3 regions of the Escherichia sp. TC-EC600-tetX4 genome follow, and region 3 is predicted to be linked to each of the others. Evidence: predicted binding sites of a transcription regulator. Region 3 holds the regulator's gene; each other region holds the start of a gene.
The links. The regulator Fur, encoded in region 3, represses iron uptake genes when iron is present. The targets are predictions, from matches to a motif close to ATAATAATGAGAACNACTATCAA.
Positions count from the first base shown of each region.

Region 1: a site for Fur is predicted at 1,506-1,528, ahead of fhuF (siderophore-iron reductase FhuF). Genes of this name have one in related genera too.
Region 2: a site for Fur is predicted at 1,034-1,056, ahead of sodA (superoxide dismutase [Mn]). Genes of this name have one in related genera too.

Region 1 covers NZ_CP079924.1:3,886,755-3,890,033, reverse strand. Annotated here, with positions in the region: gene bglJ (DNA-binding transcriptional activator BglJ) at 1-578, shown strand, start outside; gene fhuF (siderophore-iron reductase FhuF) at 616-1,404, opposite strand; gene KXD89_RS18885 (DUF1435 domain-containing protein) at 1,545-1,781, shown strand; tRNA gene KXD89_RS18880 (tRNA-Leu) at 1,820-1,906, opposite strand; tRNA gene KXD89_RS18875 (tRNA-Leu) at 1,941-2,027, opposite strand; tRNA gene KXD89_RS18870 (tRNA-Leu) at 2,056-2,142, opposite strand; gene rsmC (16S rRNA (guanine(1207)-N(2))-methyltransferase RsmC) at 2,410-3,279, opposite strand, start outside.
Region 2 covers NZ_CP079924.1:4,379,622-4,382,900, reverse strand. Annotated here, with positions in the region: gene rhaT (L-rhamnose/proton symporter RhaT) at 1-844, opposite strand, end outside; gene sodA (superoxide dismutase [Mn]) at 1,129-1,749, shown strand; gene kdgT (2-keto-3-deoxygluconate transporter) at 2,009-2,992, shown strand; gene yiiM (6-hydroxyaminopurine reductase) at 3,141-3,279, shown strand, end outside.
Region 3 covers NZ_CP079924.1:3,166,886-3,170,164, reverse strand. Annotated here, with positions in the region: gene chiP (chitoporin) at 1-822, shown strand, start outside; gene chiQ (ChiQ/YbfN family lipoprotein) at 872-1,198, shown strand; gene fur (ferric iron uptake transcriptional regulator) at 1,282-1,728, opposite strand; gene uof (fur leader peptide) at 1,721-1,807, opposite strand; gene fldA (flavodoxin FldA) at 2,017-2,547, opposite strand; gene ybfE (LexA regulated protein) at 2,687-2,980, opposite strand; gene ybfF (esterase) at 3,120-3,279, opposite strand, start outside.

The DNA of each region.
Region 1 (3,279 bases), 720 kb from region 3:
ACCCTTATAAGCTCCATACCTATACCAGTCAGGAGTCATTTCAGGATGCCATGTCGCGGATCTCGTTTGCGGCGGTCATTTTTTCTTTTTCTGCCATGAGAAGTGAGCGCAGAGAGGGATTATCTTGCCTGACTGAACTGGCGATTAAGTTTCCGCGTACCCGGCGTTTAGTTATTGCGGATGATGATATTGAAGCTCGGCTGATTGGTTCATTGTCGCCATCACCGCTGGACGGTGTATTAAGTAAAGCGTCAACGCTGGAGATTTTTCATCAGGAACTCTTTTTGTCATTAAATGGTGTACGTCAGGCGACCGACCGACTGAACAATCAGTGGTACATTAACCAAAGCCGGACGTTAAGCCCGACGGAGAGAGAAATATTGCGCTTTATGTCGCGTGGCTACTCAATGACACAAATTGCCGAGCAGCTTAAACGCAATATCAAAACGATCCGTGCACATAAATTTAATGTGATGTCGAAACTGGGCGTCAGTTCTGACGCAGGGTTGTTGGAGGCCGCAGATATTCTGTTATGTATGCGGCATTGCGAAACAAGTAATGTGTTGCATCCCTATTAATCCGCATGATGCCGGGTTTACTTCCCCGGCAGTGCTTTCATTTCAGCGTACAATCGCCACATTGCTGCACATCCGGTAAGCGATAACGCTGGCAGCAAGTGCGGCGCACCAGCAGGCCGTCGCGCAGTACCACGGTACGCCAGAGTGGATTATCTTCACCGTTCGTGAGCGTTTTCTCAAAAAAGAGGGCATGGCGCAGCGATTCAACAGTAGCCTCGCCGAGCAGTTGCTTCATCTCAGTGAGATACCAGTTGATCAAATAACCGGTATTACTCCAGATAAGTTTGCCGTTGATCTCTCCGGTCGCTTCTAGTGCTTGCACAACCGGAACCAGCGCCTGGCTGATTAACGTTTCCATTCGATGCTGCGGCGAATGTGGTGTTGCGTTTTTATCTTCACACACATCGACCCAGAAACAGGCGACGCGTCCGGTTTCGTGAAACTCAGCATGGAAATGTTCCGGCGACACATCTAATGCCTTTTCCTGCGTCAGTAGCGCCAGCATTAATGGTGGCACCATCAGGCCGATATACCATTGTGCCCATAGTGAGATCAGCGGTTTGTTCTCGCGGATCATCATCGGTTGGTTGCGATAGATATGATCGGAATAGACCGCCAGCAGAGAACTTAGCACATTCGGTGATGACCATTGCGCCAGCGTCATGGCGTTAAGTGGGGCAGGTTCATCCAGGCGGATAAACTCCAGCAAATGTTCACGATGTTTTGCGATCGTCGCCCGCACGGCTTGCGCAAGCGTGGGATCCTGCGGCTGGAGATGCGTTCGCCAGATGACATCTTCATAGAGCGGTGCGGAACGATAGGCCATAATCGGGATAGTAATCTAAATGATAATGATTGCTAATCCTAGCGATAGGTTTACCCGATAGCAAGGGATTTATCTGGCTTGCAAATGATAAAAATTATCATATGATATTGGTTATCATTATCAATGAGAGAGATGAAATCATGTTGCAACGTACGCTGGGCAGTGGCTGGGGAGTGTTGCTGCCGGGATTGCTGATTGCAGGGCTGATGTATGCGGATTTATCGTCAGATCAGTGGCGGATTGTCATTCTGATGGGATTAGTATTGACGCCGATGATGCTGTATCACAAACAGTTGCGGCATTACATTTTGCTACCATCGTGCCTGGCACTTATTGCTGGCATCATGCTGATGATAATGAATTTGAATCAGGGATGAAAAATCAAGGAAGAAACAAGAAAGGAAGTAAAGATAATTGGTGCGAGGGGGGGGACTTGAACCCCCACGTCCGTAAGGACACTAACACCTGAAGCTAGCGCGTCTACCAATTCCGCCACCTTCGCACAGTCATCTTACTTTTTTTGATATCGCCTCGTTTGGTGCGAGGGGGGGGACTTGAACCCCCACGTCCGTAAGAACACTAACACCTGAAGCTAGCGCGTCTACCAATTCCGCCACCTTCGCCCAGTGCGAGCAATATCAACGTGGTTTTTGGTGCGAGGGGGGGGACTTGAACCCCCACGTCCGTAAGGACACTAACACCTGAAGCTAGCGCGTCTACCAATTCCGCCACCTTCGCATACCATCAATTCTTAAAAAGAATTGCTACCACGGAGGCGCATTCTAGTGGTTTTCAGCTTTTCGTCAATAGTTAATTATCGACAGAGGTGTAATTGCTGGAAAAATGTCCATCAGGAAACTAGCGTGCAGGTTTGGTATGCATGCGGGGGCAGATGCCAGATGCGACGCTGGCGCGTCTTATCTGGCCTACGAAGGGCTAACGTGCAGGTTTTGTAGGTCGGATAAGGCGTTCACGCCGCATCCGACACGGTATTCGGCGAGATAATTAACCTTTCTTCGCCTGGCGGGTCATAATGGCGCGATACACCTTGAAGCGCCCTGTTTGCGCGATCACTTCGTGGAAGCCAAATGTCTCATCCAGCACGTCCGGATAAGGCAGGAAGGCGTTCGCTACAATTCGCAGCTCGCCGCCGCTATTAAGATGACGCACCGCACCGCGAATCAGCGTTTGCGCCGCATCCAGGCTGGTTTGCATCCCATCGTGGAACGGCGGGTTGGAGATGATCATATCAAAACGACCTTTCACCTCGGAAAAGACGTTGCTGGCAAAGACTTCACCTTCAACACCGTTGGCCGCAAGTGTTGCGCGGCTGGCTTCTACCGCCGGGGCAGAGACATCGCACAAGGTGAGACGAATTTTCGGCGAATGGCGCGCAAAGGCAACTGAAAGCACGCCCGCGCCACAGCCGACATCCAGCACTTTACCTTTCGTGTGCGGAGTTAACGTCGAGAGCAGCAACTGGCTACCGACATCCAGACCGTCGCGGCTAAACACGCCAGGCAGCGTTTTGACCGTCAGGCCATCGACGCTGTATTCGCCCCAGAATTTCTCCGCATCAAATACCGGCTGTTTTTCCAGACGACCAAAATAGAGGCCACAGCGACGAGCGCTGTCGACTTTATTCAACGGCGCATAATCTGCCAGCATCTGCTCGGCGCTGCGCACGCCGCTGCGGTTCTCGCCAACGACAAAAATATCTGTCCCCACTGGCAGCAGAGAAAGTAAATTCATCAACTGGAACTGGGCTTCCGGTTTGTTCTTCGGCCAGTAGTAAATCAGCGTATCGCAATCTGCGACGTCATCCGCCGTGGCGACCAGACTGAAACGGGCGTTATCCCCCATCTGGCGGCTTAA
Region 2 (3,279 bases), 1.2 Mb from region 3:
GGGCGTGGCCCCAGGCATAGAAAAAGAATTGCAGATACCACATCAACCCGCCCAGTGTCGAGAGTAACACATTGTGAATGATCAGCGATTTTGCCAGCGAGAAGTCGGCTTTTAGCGACAAATCCTTCACTTTTGCCAGACGAATAAAACAGAAACCGAGGTTAATGATCGCGCCGCCGCCCATGATGACAACATAGCTTGGCAGAGCGACATACAGTGGATCGACGCCAAGTGCGGCAGCGGCTTCATGCATCGGTTTTGCGGCGTTCATCGCAAAGGACATCCCGGCAGAGAAAATGCCGCACATCACCGCCAGCACCAGCCCTTTTTTCAGATTGAACTCTTCGGCTTTAATGCCCATCTTGCGCTCTTTCAACTGCCCGGCGCGAGTTACAATCCCTACGCCAATCAGCGCCACCAGAACGCCGAGCAACGTCATGCGTCCGCCTTCGGTGCTAATCAACACATCGAAATTGCCGTTGATAATTGGCGTCATCAGCGTACCGACAATCAACGTAATGCCAATGGCGATGCCAATTCCCATCGACATGCCGAGATAACGCATGGTCAGGCCGTAGTTGATATTACCGATCCCCCACATAGCGCCGAACAGAAAAACAGGCAGTCGCGTAGAGAGACTAAACGAGCTGTAATACGCCCAGAAATTCGGTAGTAACAGGGCGCTGATGGCCCACGGCAGAATAATCCACGAAACAATCCCACCGACTGACCACATGGTTTCCCATGACCATTTTTTTACTTTTTTGAACGGAGCGTAAAAACAGGCTGCACTGGCCGCGCCGATCAAATGCCAAAATATCCCCATCGTAATCGCGTTACTCATCTTCTTATCCTCATCATTTTTCGTCGCGTCACATCTCCGACGAGATGAGTGTAAAAATCGTGCTGTCGATTAACCTTTCGCCTGTTGCCGCCGTTGTCGATTTACTGGCAATCACGGCATTAAGTGGGTGATTTGCTTCACATCTCGGGCATTTTCCTGCAAAACCATACCCTTACGAAAAGTACGGCATTGATAATCATTTTCAATATCATTTAATTAACTATAATGAACCAACTGCTTACGCGGCATTAACAATCGGCCGCCCGACAATACTGGAGATGAATATGAGCTATACCCTGCCATCCCTGCCGTATGCTTACGATGCCCTGGAACCGCACTTCGATAAGCAGACCATGGAAATCCACCACACCAAACACCATCAGACCTACGTAAACAACGCCAACGCGGCGCTGGAAAGCCTGCCAGAATTTGCCAACCTGCCGGTTGAAGAGCTGATCACCAAACTGGACCAGCTGCCAGCAGACAAGAAAACCGTACTGCGCAACAACGCTGGCGGTCACGCTAACCACAGCCTGTTCTGGAAAGGTCTGAAAAAAGGCACCACCCTGCAGGGTGACCTGAAAGCGGCTATCGAACGTGACTTCGGCTCCGTTGATAACTTCAAAGCAGAATTTGAAAAAGCGGCAGCTTCCCGCTTTGGTTCCGGCTGGGCATGGCTGGTGCTGAAAGGCGATAAACTGGCGGTGGTTTCTACTGCTAACCAGGATTCTCCGCTGATGGGTGAAGCTATTTCTGGCGCTTCCGGCTTCCCGATTATGGGCCTGGATGTGTGGGAACATGCTTACTACCTGAAATTCCAGAACCGCCGTCCGGACTACATTAAAGAGTTCTGGAACGTGGTGAACTGGGACGAAGCAGCGGCACGTTTTGCGGCGAAAAAATAATCATTTGCCGCCTGCTGCAATGAGGCGTATAGGCCGCATATCAGCTTAAAAAATGAACCATCGCCAACGGCGGTGGTTTTTTTGTGATCAATTTCAAAATAAAAACAATGATCCGATAAAAATAAAACAGCGTTTCAATTGATGTGGTTTTGATCACTTTTATTGATTAAATGAATGTCTATCTTCGTTTCCATCAACACTGATGCTCCATTGAGGAATTACGCATCAGCCCTTAAAAATATGCCGACAGGTGATGGAAATGCAGATAAAACGCTCGATTGAGAAAATCCCGGGGGGGATGATGCTCGTCCCGCTATTCCTTGGCGCACTGTGCCACACCTTCTCGCCGGGGGCGGGGAAATATTTTGGATCATTCACCAACGGGATGATTACCGGTACGGTGCCCATTCTGGCGGTGTGGTTTTTTTGCATGGGGGCGTCAATAAAATTAAGCGCGACGGGAACGGTACTGCGTAAATCCGGTACGCTGGTGGTAACTAAAATTGCCGTCGCGTGGGTGGTTGCGGCAATTGCCTCGCGTATTATTCCGGAACATGGTGTTGAAGTTGGATTCTTTGCCGGACTTTCAACGCTGGCGCTGGTGGCGGCGATGGATATGACCAATGGCGGACTTTACGCTTCCATCATGCAGCAGTACGGCACAAAAGAAGAAGCTGGGGCATTTGTGTTGATGTCGTTGGAGTCCGGGCCGCTCATGACGATGATTATTCTGGGCACTGCCGGGATTGCCTCGTTTGAACCGCATGTTTTCGTCGGCGCAGTATTACCGTTCCTGGTGGGCTTTGCCCTGGGGAACCTTGACCCTGAATTGCGAGAATTTTTCAGCAAAGCGGTGCAAACGCTGATTCCATTCTTTGCCTTCGCGCTGGGCAATACCATTGATTTGACTGTGATTGCCCAGACTGGTTTGCTGGGGATCCTGTTGGGTGTGGCAGTAATTATCGTGACCGGTATTCCGTTGATTATCGCCGATAAATTGATTGGCGGTGGCGATGGCACTGCCGGAATTGCCGCTTCCAGTTCCGCAGGGGCCGCGGTAGCGACACCTGTGCTGATTGCAGAAATGGTGCCTGCGTTTAAACCGATGGCTCCGGCAGCAACTTCGCTGGTAGCGACGGCGGTCATTGTGACTTCGATTCTGGTGCCAATTCTTACCTCTATCTGGTCACGTAAAGTCAAAGCCAGAGCAGCGAAAATCGAAATTTTAGGTACGGTGAAATAAACCTGCTTCCTTAATCCCCACAGCCGGATGAACTAACGTTCGTCCGGTTTGCTATTGAGTTCCTGCCTGGATACTTACCGCGAAAACAGCACGCCTGACATAAAATAAATATGGTCTAATGGGGAAATTTCTCGTGGAGAGGGAACAGATGCGATATCCGGTTGATGTATACACAGGCAAGATTCAGGCTTATCCCGAAGGCAAACCCAGCGCAATTGCTAAAATCCAGGTTGATGGTGAGTTGATGCTGACGGAGCTGGGGCTGGAAGGTGACGAGCAGGCGGAGA
Region 3 (3,279 bases):
AACGAATACAAAGCGCCGTGGCATCTGGAAATGGATGAGTTTTATCAGAACGATAAAACCACCAAAGTTGATTATCTGCACTCCTTTGGGGCGAAATACGACTTCAAAAATAACTTCGTACTGGAAGCGGCATTTGGTCAGGCGGAAGGGTATATCGATCAATATTTTGCCAAAGCCAGCTACAAATTTGATATCGCCGGTAGCCCGTTAACCACCAGCTACCAGTTCTACGGTACCCGAGATAAAGTTGACGATCGCAGCGTCAACGACCTTTATGACGGCACCGCCTGGCTGCAAGCGTTGACCTTTGGTTACCGGGCGGCTGACGTAGTGGATTTGCGCCTCGAAGGCACCTGGGTTAAGGCTGACGGTCAGCAGGGATACTTCCTGCAACGTATGACTCCAACCTACGCTTCCTCAAACGGTCGCCTGGATATCTGGTGGGATAACCGTTCTGACTTCAACGCCAACGGCGAAAAAGCGGTCTTCTTCGGTGCGATGTATGACCTGAAAAACTGGAATCTTCCAGGCTTCGCCATCGGCGCTTCCTACGTTTACGCATGGGATGCTAAACCTGCGACCTGGCAGAGCAATCCGGATGCGTACTACGACAAAAACCGGACTATTGAAGAGTCTGCCTACAGCCTGGATGCGGTCTATACCATTCAGGACGGTCGCGCCAAAGGCACGATGTTCAAACTGCATTTCACCGAATACGACAACCACTCCGACATCCCAAGCTGGGGCGGTGGTTACGGCAACATCTTCCAGGATGAGCGTGACGTGAAATTTATGGTAATCGCACCATTCACCATCTTCTGATGCCCGACGCGGCAGGTTTTGTGCCTGCCGCACGTTTGAGGAATTTGCTATGAAAAAACTGATTCTCATCGCCATAATGGCATCGGGGCTGGTAGCTTGTGCGCAATCAACCGCGCCACAGGAAGACAGTCGTCTGAAAGAGGCATACAGCGCCTGTATCAACACCGCACAAGGTTCGCCAGAAAAAATTGAAGCCTGCCAGAGCGTGTTAAACGTGCTGAAGAAAGAGAAACAACATCAGCAGTTTGCCGACCAGGAAAGTGTACGCGTACTGGATTATCAGCAGTGTCTGCGTGCAACGCAAACCGGAAATGATCAGGCGGTGAAAGCCGATTGTGATAAAGTCTGGCAGGAAATACGCAGTAATAACAAATAAGTGAGAGCTGTAACTCTCGCTTTTCTTATTTCCCTTGCATAAAAAAGCCAACCCGCAGGTTGGCTTTTCTCGTTCAGGCTGGCTTATTTGCCTTCGTGCGCATGTTCATCTTCGCGGCAATCGCCTTCGGCACAGTGACCGTAAAGATAGAGACTGTGGTTAGTCAGGCGAATGCCATGTTTTGCGGCAATTTCACGCTGACGCGCTTCGATGGAATCATCACTAAATTCGATAACCTTGCCGCAGTCGAGGCAGATCAGGTGATCGTGGTGATGTTGCTGTGTCAGTTCAAATACGGATTTACCGCCTTCAAAATTGTGGCGGGTGACGATACCAGCGTCGTCAAACTGGTTCAGTACGCGATATACCGTAGCCAGACCAATTTCTTCACCCATATCGATCAGACGTTTGTATAAATCTTCCGCACTGACGTGATGGTTGTCCGGCTCCTGAAGAACTTCCAGGATTTTTAAACGAGGAAGCGTTACTTTCAGGCCAGCTTTCTTTAGGGCGGTATTGTTATCAGTCATGCGGAATCTGTCCTGTTACTAAGCGGTTCACTTCATTAGAAGAAGTGACAGAATTTGCTCTTGAGATAATGCGTATCATTATAGAATTGCCACGCCTAAATGAAAACCACAAGTCCCTGGCAAATATTGTTAATAAAAACGTGGCACAGCTTACATTTACAACGGCAAGGCCACTTGAACACCGGGACATTGTACAGGTACAACAGCAAAAGTTACAAATTTGTAGCAATTATTTTGATTGGCATTATCTATTAATACGGCGTAGACATGAGTCTACGCCGCATCACATCAGGCATTGAGAATTTCGTCGAGATGCAACTCTTCAGAAATCTGTTTAACCCATTTTTCTACACGTTCAGCGGTCAGTTCCGGCTGACGGTCTTCGTCGATAGCCAGACCGACAAAGTGGTCGTCATCTGCCAGACCTTTTGATGCTTCGAAATGATAGCCCGCAGTTGGCCAGTGACCAACGATGGTTGCACCGCGCGGTTCAATGATGTCGCGGATGGTGCCCAATGCGTCGCAGAAATATTCGGCGTAATCTTCCTGGTCACCACAACCAAACAGCGCAACCAGTTTGCCGTTGAAATCAATCTCTTCGAGAGTCGGGAAGAAGTCATCCCAGTCACACTGCGCTTCGCCGTAATACCAGGTTGGGATGCCCAGCAGCAGAATGTCATAAGCTTCCAGATCTTCTTTGCTGCTTTTTGCAATGTCATGGACATCGGCAACGTCTTTACCAAGCTGTTTTTGAATCATTTTTGCGATATTTTCGGTATTACCGGTGTCGCTGCCGAAAAAGATGCCAGTGATAGCCATGAGTGAAATAACCTCTTGAAACTTATTGAAATGGGGGTGGAAAATTGCCCACGGATAAAGGCAATCATAGCAGAACAGGCAGTCTTGCGGAATCAGCAAACGAGCAGGACTGCACACTGTGCTACATGAAAGTGGAAATTTAAACGATGCCCTGACTACGCAGCGCCGCCAGTTGCTGCATTAACATCTCTTCGATCAGTTCGCTACGGCTCATATTGCGCGACTCCGCCAGCTCGTTCAGCGCCTCGACAGCTTCCGCGTTCAGCTTCAGTTCGACACGCTTAAGGCCACGTACTTTGTCGCGTTTTAGCTGGTTGCGTTTATTAATACGCAGCTGTTCATCGCGCGAAAGCGGATTAGTTTTCGGTCGTCCCGGTCGACGCTCGTGCGCGAACAGATCTAATGTCGTACGGTCCGTTTGTTCTTTGGCCATGATCTTGGTGACTTCGGGGGAAACAATCAGCCAGGCCTCTGCCCGGATGGATAGCGCGCCATAATACATCAGCGCGATGAGTCACGCCAACGCCCACGCGCGGAAAGCGACGCGGACGCTGGGTTTTTAATCAGTTGCGTTAATCATTGAGATAGCGACGGATAGCGCGTAATACCGCATCCGGTTTTTCAGCATGGACCCAGTGACCCGCGCCTGCAATCACATGCGCCCGTGCCTGTGGAAATTGAGCCAGTAAATCATCACGGTACTGCTCGCTAACATACGGAGAATTGCCGCCA